Regions from separate parts of the Shinella sp. OV683 genome, predicted to be linked through region 1. Evidence: predicted binding sites of a transcription regulator. Region 1 holds the regulator's gene; each other region holds the start of a gene.

Region 1 (3,564 bases):
CGCCTGTCTGCTGATACCCGAAACATGGCTGAGTATGTCGACATCCACGAAGTTAGCCATTGAAAGCTCCCGCTTCCTTCATCAGACGAAGTCTCAGTCTTTTCGCGCTTGGGCCATTTCGCTTTCCCTTAAGGACATCGGATGCCCACACGCGACAAATGCCGTTTTGCGAACACCACTTGCTGAGTGAAGTGCCTTGGGCGATAAAGCCAGCACGTACCACGGCAAAAAGATGGCAGCCGGGCGATGCAATTATTTGTTTTGTTGTCTCAGACTTCATAGTGAAGTCTATGACTTCATTTTTCGTGAGTGTCAAATAGAAAATGGATGAGCATGTTCGGGTTTTCATCGAACGTCTAAAAGCCGCGCTCCTCATCCAGACGGATGAAGAACTGGCTTCACGAATTGGCTATTCTAAACAGGCAATCGCGAACTGGCGGCGACGTGGCGCTGTGCCAAACAAGGCTCGGACAAAGATCGCACAACTGGCCGGCCCCGAATTTGCGGCCGACGAGTGGGAACAGCTCGGTCATGTGCAACGCGAGAAAGCGATCTTATATGCGTGCCTCTCAAGAATCTTTGCCCGCCTGGCTTCGACCTACGCACAGCCATTGGCACCACACGACTTTGCCAAGTTGGGTATACAATTCAATGATCTTGAAGAAGGGCTACTTTCCCATATTAGAGACGAAGCGTCGCACGGAGCTTCCGAGGCCGAGATAATCCAGCGACTTTGGGGAGGGCTCGATGACGACAAGCTAATTGAAGTGGCGTGGTTTTTCATCGACGTCGGTAAGGCGCTTAGAAGCTAGGTTTACCAATAGGTTTACCAATCACTGACGTTTACAATTTATTCCGGCACTGGGTTGTCCAATAAACGAAATGGAATCAAACACTTCATCGCTATGCTGGAATGGAAAAATTGAGGTTGGCAAATGCCGCGATTGGCAACCCTATTTTTTGCCGGAAAACCCTTTAAAATCAGACGTCGCTAGGGATTTTCATTCCAGAATAGCTCTGACAGCCATTCCCAAATAGCTTTCGCGCCTCCAACACAACGCCCCATCATCATTAACCTTATCTAAAGCCCTTGCAGAACATAAATGGAACAGATAGTGTTTGTTCCAGATTTGTTTCGCGATTCTGAGAGGGCTGCGATGCTAACGAGAAAGCAACAAGAGCTACTCCTGTTCATCCACGAACGGATGAAGGAGTCCGGCGTGCCGCCTTCCTTCGACGAAATGAAGGATGCGCTCGACCTCGCCTCGAAGTCCGGTATTCACCGGCTTATCACCGCGCTCGAGGAGCGCGGCTTCATCCGCCGCCTCCCAAATAGGGCGCGCGCGTTGGAAGTCATCAAGCTGCCGGAAGCCTATTCGGCGAGCATCAAGCCGCAACAGCGCGGCTTCTCCCCAAGCGTCATCGAAGGTTCGCTCGGCAAGCCGCAGGCGGCGCCGGTCGCTGCCAAGCCGCCCGCCAATGACGATCGCTCCGACTCGGTGTCCATTCCCGTCATGGGGCGGATCGCCGCCGGCGTGCCGATCTCGGCGATCCAGAACAACACCCATGACATCGCGGTTCCCGCTGGCATGATCGGCGGCGGTGAGCATTACGCGCTCGAGGTCAAGGGCGACTCGATGATCGAGGCCGGCATTCTCGACGGCGACACGGTGATCATCAAGAACGGCTCCAGTGCCAGCCCCGGCGACATCGTCGTGGCGCTCGTCGACGACGAGGAAGCAACGCTCAAGCGCTTCCGTCGCAAGGGCGCATCGATCGCGCTCGAGGCCGCCAACCCGGCTTACGAGACCCGTATCTTCGGGCCCGATCGCGTCAAGATCCAGGGCAAGCTTGTCGGCCTGATCCGCCGCTATCACTAAGCAGTGACGCGCGTCCCTCGCCGTCCATTACGCGGCGGCGAGAGTAATATTGCGCATTTACCTTTGCACGCTGCAGCGATTGCGAAATTTCCCCGTCTCGGATAAGGAAATTCGCATGGGGCTTTTCAATTTTTCAGAAGATTATTGCGGATCATGGCGAAAGCATTTGTACTTTCGCCTGTGTGGCTGCGGTTTCCTTGAGATTTGACATTTTACCGCCTGATTCCGCACTTAGCGCGGTAGGCGGTATGGATGGCTTGCCCAATCCAATTGCGTGTGACAGGAGACTCTATTGAGCAAAAACAATAAGAAAGTAGCGCTGGTTACCGGCATCACCGGTCAGGATGGGGCCTATCTCGCAGAATTGCTGCTGAGCAAGGGCTATATCGTCCATGGCATCAAGCGCCGCTCCTCCTCGTTCAACACGAGCCGCATCGAAAACATCTACCAGGACCCGCATGAAGAGGACCAGCGTTTCATCCTCCATTACGGCGACATGACGGATTCCACCAACCTGATCCGCATCGTTCAGGAAGCGCAGCCCGACGAGATCTACAATCTTGCCGCCCAGAGCCATGTGCGCGTCTCGTTCGAGACGCCGGAATACACTGCCAATGCCGACGGCATCGGCACGTTGCGCCTGCTGGAAGCCATCCGAATCCTGAAGCTAGAGAAGAAGACCCGTTTCTACCAGGCCTCGACGTCGGAGCTTTATGGCCTGGTGCAGGAAGTGCCGCAGAAGGAAACGACGCCGTTTTATCCGCGCTCGCCCTATGCAGCCGCCAAGCTCTACTCCTACTGGATCACGGTCAACTACCGCGAAGCCTATGGCCTGCATGCCTCCAACGGCATTCTCTTCAACCATGAGAGCCCACTGCGCGGCGAGACTTTCGTGACCCGCAAGATCACCCGTGCTGCCGCTGCCATTCGTCTCGGCAAGCAGGAAAAGCTCTATGTCGGCAACATCGATGCCAAGCGCGACTGGGGCCATGCCCGCGAATATGTCCGCGGCATGTGGATGATGCTGCAGCAGGACAAGCCCGACGACTATGTGCTGGCGACCGGCGAAACCACCGAGGTCCGCCAGTTCATCACCTGGGCGTTTGAAGATGTCGGCATCAATCTGGAATGGCGCGGCGAAGGCGTCGACGAAAAGGGCTACGACATCTTGTCCGGCAAGATCGTGGTCGAGATCGACCCGCGCTATTTCCGTCCGACTGAAGTCGAGCTGTTGATCGGTGATCCGACCAAGGCCCATACTAAGCTCGGCTGGAGCCATGACACGTCCGTGCGCGATCTTTGCCGCGAGATGGTCAATGAAGACCTCAAGGTCATGCAGACCGCCACCGTGATGAAAGAAGCCTGATCGATGTATTCGCTTTCCGGCAAGAAGGTCTGGGTCGCAGGTCATCGCGGCATGGTCGGTTCGGCAATCATCCGCAGGCTCGCAGGCGAAGGCTGCGAGGTCGTCACGGCCTCGCGTGCCGACGCCGACCTGCGCGATCAGGCAGCAACGCTGGGCTGGATCGAAAAGACCAAGCCGGACGCGGTGTTTCTGGCTGCCGCCAAGGTCGGCGGCATTCTCGCCAATGACAGCTATCCCGCCGATTTTCTCTATGACAACCTGATGATCGAGGCCAACATCATCCACGGCGCCCACAAGGCGGGCGTCGAGAAGCTGATG
Region 2 (3,564 bases), 340 kb from region 1:
CGATGTCGATGACCTTGTCGATATTCTCGAATCCGTCGATCCGGTCGTGTTCGGCCGGATTTTCGCGCGCGCCCATGACGCGGCGGGCCGCAGCCTTGTAAAGCGTCTCGATGAGGAAGGTGGACTTGCCACCACCGGAAACGCCGGTAACCGCGGTGAAAATACCGAGCGGAATGGCCGCCGTCACGTCCTTCAGATTGTTGCCGCGCGCGCCAAAAATCTTGATTTCCTTGCCCTTCTTTGGCTTGCGGCGCTCCGAAGGAACGGAAACGGAAAGTTCGCCCGACAGATATTTGCCTGTCAGCGAATTCGGATTGGCCATGATGTCGGCGGGTGTGCCCTGAGCCACTACCTCGCCGCCATGGATACCGGCGGCCGGGCCGATATCGACGACATAATCGGCGGTCAGGATCGCGTCCTCGTCATGTTCGACGACGATGACCGTATTGCCGATGTCACGGAGATGCTTGAGTGTATCAAGCAGGCGGGCATTGTCACGCTGGTGCAGGCCGATCGACGGTTCGTCGAGCACATAGAGCACGCCTGTGAGGCCCGAGCCGATCTGCGAGGCCAGCCGGATGCGCTGGCTTTCGCCGCCCGACAACGTGCCGGAATTGCGCGCCAGCGTCAGATATTCGAGGCCGACATCGTTGAGGAATTTCAGCCTGTCGCGGATCTCCTTGAGGATGCGAACGGCAATCTCGTTCTGCTTGCTGGTGAGATGTGCAGGCAGTTCGTTGAACCAGGTGTTGGCGACACGGATCGACATTTGCGAGACCTGGCCGATATGCAGCTTGTCGATCTTGACGGCCAGCGCTTCGGGCTTCAGGCGGAAGCCATTGCAGACGGGGCAGGGCGCCTGGCTCATGAAGCGCTCGATGTCCTCGCGCGACCAGGCGGAATCGGTTTCCTTCCAGCGCCGCTCGAGGTTGGGAATGATGCCCTCGAAGGTCTTGGTCGTCTGGTAGGAGCGTGCGCCATCGGCGTAGTGGAAAGTGATTTCCTTGCTTCCCGTGCCATTGAGAATGGCGTCCTGCGCCTCTTCCGTCAGCTCGTTCCAGCGGGCGGAAAGCTTGAAACCATAGGCCTTGCCGAGTGCTTCCAGCGTCTGGTTATAATAGGGGGAGACCGACTTGGCCCAGGGAGCAATCGCACCGTCGCGCAGTGTCCGCTGCTGCTCGGGCACGATCAGGTCGGCGTCGATCTTCTGCTGGGTGCCGAGGCCGTCGCAGGACGGGCAGGCGCCGAACGGATTGTTGAACGAGAACAGGCGCGGCTCGATTTCGGTAATGGTGAAACCGGAGACCGGGCAGGCGAATTTTTCCGAGAACATCACCCGTTCGTGGGTTTCGTTGGCGGATTTGTTGGCCGAGCCGCCTTCAGCTGTGTCTTCCGGCGGCAGCGGTCGGTCGGCATACTCGGCGATCGCCAGGCCGTCGGCGAGCGTCAGGCAGGTCTCAAGACTGTCAGCCAGCCGGCTGGCCATATCGGGGCGTACGACGATGCGGTCGACCACGACATCGATATCGTGCTTGTATTTCTTGTCGAGCACCGGGGCTTCGGCGATCTCGTAGAACTGGCCGTCGATCTTGACGCGCTGAAAACCCTTCTTCATCAGCTCGGCGAGTTCCTTCTTGTACTCGCCCTTGCGGCCGCGAACCAGCGGCGCGAGGATATAGAGCCGCGTACCTTCCTCGAAGGCGAGGATGCGGTCGACCATCTGGCTGACGGTCTGGCTCTCGATCGGCAGGCCGGTCGCAGGCGAATAGGGCACCCCGACGCGGGCAAACAGCAGGCGCATATAGTCATAGATTTCGGTGACCGTGCCGACCGTCGAACGCGGATTGCGCGACGTCGTCTTCTGCTCGATCGAGATGGCCGGTGACAGGCCGTCGATCTGGTCGACATCCGGCTTCTGCATCATTTCCAGGAACTGCCGCGCATAGGCCGACAGGCTTTCGACATAGCGGCGCTGGCCTTCGGCATAGATCGTATCGAAGGCAAGTGACGACTTGCCCGAACCCGACAGGCCGGTCATGACGATCAGGCTGTTGCGGGGCAGGTCGAGGTCGATGCCCTTGAGGTTGTGCTCGCGCGCGCCGCGGATGGAAATGGTCTTGAGTTCGCTCATCTTGCCTGCTTCATGGTCTAGTTCTTATGACGGGCATCTGGTTCTTATGACGGGCATCTGGTTCTTATAACGGGACATGCTGACATTGGTTGTCAGGGGCCTCCCACAAATTCCGGTTTTCCACAGCGTCACGACTCGATTGACATCGTTTGCGAGATTGGATAGAACAAAAACGGAACGAATGGAAGTCCCGAAATCTGTGGATTGCAGCGGCCGCGGGGGCGTAATAGTCGCACCAAACGAGTAAAGTCGGCGAGACTATGGCTCCGGGGCGTTGACCGTCCCTTTTCGAGAACAGGATATTGGTATGGCGGGCAGTGTAAACAAGGTTATTCTGATTGGCAATGTTGGTGCCGACCCGGAAATCAGGCGTACGCAGGACGGCCGGCCGATCGCCAACCTTCGCATCGCCACCTCGGAACAGTGGCGCGACAAGAATTCCGGCGAGCGCCGCGAGAAGACCGAATGGCACACTGTCGTGGTCTTCAACGAGGGCCTGTGCAAGGTCGTCGAGCAATATGTCAAGAAGGGCGCCAAGCTCTATATCGAGGGCGCGCTGCAGACCCGCAAATGGCAGGACCAGAGCGGCGCCGAGCGCTACTCCACTGAAATCGTGCTGCAGGGCTTCAACTCGACGCTGACCATGCTCGATGGTCGCGGTGAAGGCGGCGGCCGCGTTCAGGGCGGTTACGACGACAATATGGATTCCGGATACGGCGGCAGCGACAACCGCTCGAGCCAGCCGGCCCGTTCGCAGCCGGCAGCCCGCGCACCGCAGAATGCGCCGTCCTTCTCGCGTGACATGGACGACGACATTCCGTTCTGATCGCTTGTTGAGCAATGGAAATATCGGGAGCGGCGCCGGGTTTGCCCGGAGCTGCTCCTTTGCGTTTATGCGGCGAGACGCTTTGGTGCGCATGCTTCGCAAATCGCGGTGATGTGCCGATGGTCGGTCCCGCAGCAACCGCCAAGAATGCGCATATCGGGATAGTCTTTGCGCAGAGCATGATAGCGCCGGGCAAGATCGGTGGGATCGCCGATATCGAGTTCGGTGGATTCGTCGAGTTCCTGATGGCTTTTGGTCGATGAATTGGCGCGAATGCCCACGATCCGCCTTACCCAGTCCTCGCCGTTTTTGAGCGCCTGGTCGAAATGCGTGGGATGGGCGCAGTTGACCATGTAGTAGATTGGCGAGCCGCCGGTGGCGTCGTCCGTGCGCTCGATCGCTTCGCGCAACGTCGTACCATTCACCAGCTTGCCATCGGTCTCGACCGTGAACGAAATAGCGCAAGGCATGCTGTTTGCCTTGGCGGCGCGGGCTATGCCGATAGGCTCTCCCGTCGTATTCATGGTGAAGGCCGCGACCAGGTCGGCTGCTGATTTGGCAAAGGCGCCAATCTGCAGCGAATGGTAGTCTTCCGCTTCGTGCGGAT
Region 3 (3,564 bases), 790 kb from region 1:
AACGCCAGATAGGTCGGCATGCCGAACATCACTTGGCGTTCAGGATCCACCGCAATAGAACCCCAGTTAAAGACCCCAAAGTTGCCGGGATAGACCAATGTGCCTTGCAGCGACGGCGGCGTATAGCGCCCCTCGTATTTCAACTTGTGGAACTCGATGCGGCACATCATCTGGTCAAACAGCGACACACCCCACATGTCGCGCTCTTCCAGTGGCCGCGGCATGAATGTCAGGTCTGACACTGGCTGGGTGGGCGCGGTGAAGTCTTCCTTGATCGCACCGGAGGGTGCCGGCACGTCCTTGACAGGGATGATCGGTTCGCCGCTGCGGCGATCGAGCACGTAGATGTCGCCCTGCTTGGTCGCGCCGACCAAAGCCGGAACGGCGGTTCCATCGGCTTTTGTCAACGTGAGAAGTGCAGGCTGGGCGGGCACGTCCATGTCCCAGAGATCGTGACGGACGGTCTGCCGCGCCCACTTGACCTGGCCCGAACTAACGTCGAGCGCGACGATGGAGGACGAGTACTTTTCGACATTGGCGCTTCTGCCGATGCCCAACTGGTCCGGCACCTGGTTCCCGAGCGGGATGTAGACGAGGCCGAGACCCTCGTCGACGCTGAAGACCGACCAGCTATTGGGTGAGTTCACCGTATATGTCTGCCCTGCTGGCAACGGCGTGGTGACATCGGGATTGCCGGAATCCCAGTTCCAGATCAGCGCGCCCGTATGAACGTCGAAGGCGCGGATGACACCGGATTGTTCCTTGGTGGAGTAATTGTCGTTGACTGCCCCGCCGATGATGATCTTGTCCGCGACGATGGCCGGAGGCGACGTCGAATAGTAATAGCCGGCCGGATTGTAGAGCATGCCCGTTTCGAGATGCAGCACGCCTTCCTGCGCGAATGTCTTGCAGACTTCACCCTTTTCGGCGTCGAGCGCGATCAGCCGCGCATCCGACGTCGGCAGGTAGACGCGCGTCTTACAGGGCGAGTTGTCCGGCGCTGCCGCGTCCGCATAGTAAGAGACGCCGCGGCAGGTCTGGTGCTGACGGTTCGGGTTGAGGCCGACCTTAGGATCATACTTCCATTTCTGCTTGCCGGTCGTCGCATCGAGCGCGATCGCCCAACTGTGGGGCGTGCAGAGATAGAGCGTGTTGCCAACCTTGAGCGGGGTCACCTGATAGGTCGTTTCCCCGATATCGTCCGGGCCCTTGACGTCACCCGTCTGGTATTGCCAGACCTGCGCGAGGTCCTTGACGTTTTCCGTGGTGATCTGGTCGAGCGGCGAATATCGTTGCCCGAGCAGCGTGCGGCCATAGTGATGCCATTCGCCCGGCGGCACGTTGCTTGCGACGTCGGCGGCGTTGGCGGCCGGCGCATCGGGCAGCGTCCCCGCCATGTCATGCGGATGCTGGAATATCGAGAAGATGGCGATGCAAAGCGCAATCAGCGTGGGCAGGCCAAGCGGCCAAAGGGGCGCCCTGGCTCCGGCTTCGCGCTGAAACCTGCGACCAAGCCGGCGTCGGACCCACGGCGTCAGCAGCCACAGACCGAACAGCACGATGATACCGCCGCGCGGGCCGAGCTGCCACCAGTCGAAACCGATTTCCCAGACCGCCCAGCCCAACGAGCCCAGGACGAACAGGCCATAGACCCAGAGCGTTTCGCGCCGCCTGAAAAGCAATAGCAGGGCCGAGAGGATGAAGACGACACCGGCGATGAAATAGAAATAGCTGCCGCCGAGCGACACGAGTTCGGCTCCACCGACCAGCAGCGATGCACCGATCGCTGCCGATATCAGGGCCGTCACGATGATAAGGATCATGAGAATTTCCCCTGTTGGACGGGCATTGCCGCATCCGGCTTGAAAAATGGTTCGTGAATCCTGCGATGACGCAGTCGTGGTTTACCCCGAGTGGCGACAAGTCGAGTTGCGACCAGCGGTTTGATGCGTGCAACCTACACCCTCGCAATCAGAAAAGTAATTGCGAAAACAACGCGGCAAGATCGCTTTGGTTCCAAGAGACGACACAGCGTAATGCGTCGTCATTCTCGCGTATGGATGGAACCTAGATGCGGTGAGTACCGTTTTGATGACGCGGGGGTACGACTGAGGGAGCGCCTTGGAGGTACCGAATGCGCAAGCTATTGATGATCATGCTTCTCTGGACATCGAGTGCGTCCGCCTCCGTCCAGCCCGCAGAAGCTGAAAGCCCCGCCATCCATCCAGCCAGCATGCCGGAGCAACCCGTCGAAGGCGTGTGTTCAAACGGCAACGAGGCCAGGCCCCTGCTGCTGTTCGTGCGCTCCGACGACGGTCGCTTGCATCTTGTCGGGATCGTCAGGGTGATACGGCCGGACTGCTGATATCAGGTTGCACCACGTTTGCACGGCAATTGCTGCCGGCTTTCCAAGTCGCAGCGAATCCCGTACGTTCATATTCTGTTCCGGGGACTGCGGATTTGGAGTGGCATGGCGGCGGCCTATCTTGAAAAGCTGAATGATGCGCAACGGCGTGCTGTCGAGCACGGCTGTGGAGACGTCAGGGGTGAGGCCGTGGCCGGTCCGCTGCTCATCATTGCCGGTGCCGGTTCGGGCAAGACCAATACGCTCGCCCATAAGGTCGCCCATCTCATCGTCAATGGCGCCGATCCGCGCCGCATCCTGCTGATGACCTTTTCGCGGCGTGCCGCATCAGAAATGGCCCGGCGTGTCGAGCGGATTTGCACCAAGGTGTTGGGCACAGGTGGCGGAGCGATCACCGATGCACTGGCCTGGAGCGGCACGTTTCACGGTGTGGGCGCGCGGATGCTGCGCGACTACGCCTACGAGATCGGCCTCAACCCGGACTTCACCATCCATGACCGCGAGGACAGCGCCGATCTCCTCAATCTGGTTCGCCATGAGCTCGGCTTTTCCAAGATGGAGAGCCGCTTTCCCACCAAGGCGACGTGCCTCTCGATCTATTCCCGGGTCGTCAATTCGGAACAGCCGCTGGAATATGTGCTGAAAACAGCCTTTCCCTGGTGCCAGAACTGGCAAGCGCAATTGCGCGAACTGTTTGCCGGCTATGTCGACGCCAAGCAGGCGCAAAACGTGCTCGACTACGACGACCTGCTACTCTATTGGGCGCAGGCCGCGAGCGAGAAGGCAATCGCCGAGGAGATGGCGACGCGCTTCGACTACATCCTCGTCGATGAGTATCAGGACACCAACCGTCTGCAGAGCTCGATCTTGAGCGCCCTCAAGCCCGATGGGCGCGGCCTGACAGTGGTCGGAGACGATGCGCAGTCGATCTATTCCTTTCGTGCGGCCACGGTGCGCAACATCCTCGATTTTCCCGGCATATTCGAGCCACGCGCCGATATTATCACGCTCGATCGCAACTACCGTTCGACGGCGCCGATCCTGGCTGCCGCCAATGGCGTTATCGAGCTGGCGCGCGAGCGCTTCACCAAGAACCTCTGGACCGATCGCGAAGCCAGCGAGCGTCCCCGACTGGTGACTGTGCGCGATGAAGGCGAGCAGGGACGATTCATCGTCGAGACGGTGCTCGAAAACCGCGA
Region 4 (3,564 bases), 2.1 Mb from region 1:
ACGTGATCGGGCCAACATTCAGGTCGGCAGCGATGGCGGGCAGCGAGGTGGCGATCACCGTCGAATCCATCTGCTCCATGAACAGGGCGACGGCAAGGATGAGGGGCGCATAGCGATGCAAGGCGACATTCCGGAAGTGGCTGCGACTCGGAGACCCGAGAATGCGAGGATATCCTCACATAGACACCCAAATCCGCGTGACGGCAAGGTCAAGCCGTTCAAAATCGCATGTTCTGACCCGCCAGCCGTGCGACTTGCTCAAACCTCGTCGAGCGATCTCGCTTCGAACTGCGTCAACCGCCTAGATGCGGCGCGATCAAGCTCGTCCTTTTGCTCAGCGGGCAGATGCCGCCAGTCGATATCTGCCAGCGCAGCGGCGAGAGCATGCAACATGTTGCGGCTGATAACCTTGCCGAAGCGGAAACGCAGGCGTGCATATGCCTCCACAGCGCCAATCGCCCGGAGATCTTCAGATGTGGTGATGTCGATTTCTGCCAGCCGGGCACGTGACTTCGGACCGAGGTTGCGAAGTTCGCTCACCTCGGCCACGCGGTTTACACCTTGCGGAAACGGGCAATGGCGCTGCGTTCGATGGCAGCCGCCGTCAGCTTGTCGATATCGAGCCGGGCGCGCAGCAACTGCAGGAAACGGACCTCGGTGTTGTCAAGCCAGAGGTCGGCGGTGGCCACTTCGACGGCAAGCGCATAGGCCGTCTCATAAAGCCGCTGTGGCAGGGCATCACGGATGGTCTCGAGCGCGATCTCGAGGCCCTCGGGTCCGGCAACGATCGCCTGGATATCGCGAGCCGTGGTAATGATCTCTTCCGGATCAAAACCCTGGAACACCGGCAGGAAGCGGACAAGCCGTCCGATACGCTGCAGCTCCGTATCCGGCATATGGCCGTCGGCTGCGGCAACCATCACCATCACATAGATAAGAGCCGCCTGTGCCGTGACTTTCTTTGCCATCCGGATATGTCCTCACCAGAGATTGTTTCGCCTGAGTTAGAGCGACAGGACTGATAAATCAAGCCGGAGCCGAGATTTCTCGATCCGCATCGCCAGCAAAGAGTTCCGGGCTTGCCACGATGCGGAAGCCGTCCTACATCATGCGGACTTTGAGCCAACAGGAGCGCTAGGAATGGCTGGGATCAAGAACGTCGCCGTGCAGATGGATCATGTGAAATCCATCAACATTTCAGGCGATTCGACCTTTGCCATGAGCCTGGAGGCGCAACAGCGCGGCTATAACCTTTTTCACTACACGCCCGATCGGCTGTCGATGCGCGACGGCAAGGTCTACGCCTCCGTCGAACCGATGACACTGCGTGACACCAAGGGCGACCACTTTACGCTCGGTGAGCCGGAACGCATAGACCTGCAGTCCATGGACGTCATCCTGCTTCGCCAGGACCCGCCCTTCCACATGGGCTACATCACCTCGACGCATCTGCTCGAACGGCTGCATCCGAAGACGCTGGTGGTCAACGACCCCGCCTGGGTGCGCAATTCGCCGGAAAAGATCTTCGTCACCGAATTTGCCGACCTGATGCCGAAGACGCTGATCACCCGCGACGTCTCGGAGATCGCCCGCTTCCGAGCCGAAATGGGCGATATCATCCTCAAGCCGCTCTACGGCAATGGCGGCGCCGGCGTCTTTCATTCGTCGCGCGACGACCGCAACTTCTCCTCGCTGCTGGAAATGTTCGGCGAGATGTTCGTCGAACCTTTCATAGCCCAGGAATATCTGCCTGACGTGCGCAGGGGCGACAAGCGCATCATCCTCATCGACGGCGAGCCGGTCGGAGCGATCAATCGCGTGCCATCCGAAACCGATTCCCGCTCCAACATGCATGTCGGCGGTCGCGCCGAGCACACTGAGCTGACGGCCCGCGAAAAGGAAATCTGCGCCCGCATCGGGCCGGCGCTACGCGAGCGCGGCTTCATCCTCGTCGGCATCGATGTGATCGGCGACTACATGACCGAAATCAACGTGACGTCGCCGACCGGCATCCGCGAAGTGCGGAAATTCGGCGGCGCCGACATCGCTGCACTGTTCTGGGATGCCGTCGAGAAGAAGCGCGCCTGAGGCGCTGCCCGGAGCGTTCCCGGTCCGATCAGCTTTGTTCTATCGACCACAACCAAGCGCAACCAGATTACACTTTTGCGGCGATTTTCGTTCGTTAATTGTTCTTGTTTTATTCCTATTTCCATGCTTAGTTAACAACCGTACAGCGCCAGAAACGAGTGTTTCAATGAAAAGGCGCAGGGCTTCGGGGGCGTGGGCATGGTGGCGCGGGTCGGCACGGTTGCATTCCAGGGCATAGATGGGTTGCCCGTCGATGTGCAGGTGATGATTGCGCCTGGGAAAGTCGGCATGCAGATCGTCGGGCTTCCGGACAAGGCCGTTGCGGAAAGCCGCGAGCGGGTGCAGGCCGCCTTGCATGCCTCCGGGTTGGCACTGCCGCCCAAAAAAGTTACCGTCAATCTTGCGCCTGCTGATTTGCCCAAGGAAGGCAGTCACTTCGACCTGCCGATCGCGCTTGCGCTGATGGCAGCACTGGGCGCCATTCCGGCCGACACCTTGCAGGAATTCCTGGTTATCGGCGAGCTCAATCTCGATGGCACCATCGCGGCCGTTTCCGGCGCCCTGCCGGCTGCAATCGCCGCCAATGCAATGGGAAAGGGGCTGATCTGCCCGCATGACAGCGGGCCGGAGGCGGCCTGGGCCGGCGCCGACATCGATATTCTGGCGCCACGTAGCCTGATCGGGCTCGCCAACCATTTCCGTGGCACGCAGGTGTTGTTGCGTCCGGAGCCGGCGATACGACAGAACCCGGCAAACCTGCCCGATCTCGTCGACATCCGCGGTCAGGAAAGCGCCAAGCGGGCGCTGGAAGTGGCCGCGGCGGGCGGCCATAACCTGCTGATGATCGGGCCGCCTGGATCCGGAAAATCGATGCTGGCGCAGCGGCTGCCGTCCATCCTGCCGCCGCTATCGGCGGCCGAACTGCTCGAAGTGTCGATGATCCATTCGATCGCCGGCCAGCTTTCGGGCGGCAAATTGTCGGATCGGCGACCGTTCCGCGCGCCGCACCATTCGGCGACCATGGCGGCGATGATCGGCGGTGGCTTGCGCGCCAAGCCGGGCGAAGCATCGCTCTCGCACAAGGGCATCCTGTTTCTCGACGAGCTGCCGGAGTTCAATCCACAGACGCTGGATGCGCTTCGCCAGCCCCTGGAAACCGGCGAGTGCATCATCGCACGCGCCAATCACCACGTGACCTATCCCGCTGACATCCAGTTGATCGCCGCCATGAATCCATGCCGTTGCGGGATGGCCGGCGAGCCAGGCCACTCCTGTGCACGGGGTCCGCGTTGCGCGAGCGACTATCAGGGGCGGATTTCCGGGCCACTGCTCGATCGCATCGATATCCGCATCGACGTGCCGTCGGTCTCGGCATCCGACCTGATACGGCCGATGGCGGCCGAAAAAAGCGGGGTCGTGGCGGCCCGCGTGGCGCGAGCGCGTGAACTACAACGCGACCGCTTCATTGCGGCCGGG

Evidence for each region. The regulator LexA, encoded in region 1, represses DNA repair genes until DNA is damaged. The targets are predictions, from matches to a motif close to TGTTCNNNNTGTGTTCNG.
Region 2: the regulator LexA is predicted to act here: its motif matches at 2,294-2,311, upstream of uvrA (excinuclease ABC subunit UvrA).
Region 3: the regulator LexA is predicted to act here: its motif matches at 2,431-2,448, upstream of ACXHRN_RS08590 (ATP-dependent helicase).
Region 4: the regulator LexA is predicted to act here: its motif matches at 2,188-2,205, upstream of ACXHRN_RS22510 (YifB family Mg chelatase-like AAA ATPase).

The regions. Positions count from the first base shown of each region.
Region 1 is NZ_CM173543.1:2,586,554-2,590,117, forward strand. It holds gene ACXHRN_RS12340 (hypothetical protein) at 1-60, opposite strand, end outside; gene ACXHRN_RS12345 (helix-turn-helix domain-containing protein) at 324-812, shown strand; gene lexA (transcriptional repressor LexA) at 1,158-1,880, shown strand; gene gmd (GDP-mannose 4,6-dehydratase) at 2,173-3,246, shown strand; gene fcl (GDP-L-fucose synthase) at 3,250-3,564, shown strand, end outside.
Region 2 is NZ_CM173543.1:2,244,289-2,247,852, forward strand. It holds gene uvrA (excinuclease ABC subunit UvrA) at 1-2,131, opposite strand, end outside; gene ACXHRN_RS10710 (single-stranded DNA-binding protein) at 2,439-2,957, shown strand; gene ACXHRN_RS10715 (homocysteine S-methyltransferase family protein) at 3,023-3,564, opposite strand, start outside.
Region 3 is NZ_CM173543.1:1,797,937-1,801,500, forward strand. It holds gene ACXHRN_RS08580 (glucose/quinate/shikimate family membrane-bound PQQ-dependent dehydrogenase) at 1-1,823, opposite strand, end outside; gene ACXHRN_RS08585 (hypothetical protein) at 2,135-2,365, shown strand; gene ACXHRN_RS08590 (ATP-dependent helicase) at 2,471-3,564, shown strand, end outside.
Region 4 is NZ_CM173543.1:4,660,458-4,664,021, forward strand. It holds gene ACXHRN_RS22490 (DHA2 family efflux MFS transporter permease subunit) at 1-121, opposite strand, end outside; gene ACXHRN_RS22495 (TfoX/Sxy family DNA transformation protein) at 259-549, opposite strand; gene ACXHRN_RS22500 (tellurite resistance TerB family protein) at 555-968, opposite strand; gene gshB (glutathione synthase) at 1,141-2,088, shown strand; gene ACXHRN_RS22510 (YifB family Mg chelatase-like AAA ATPase) at 2,287-3,564, shown strand, end outside.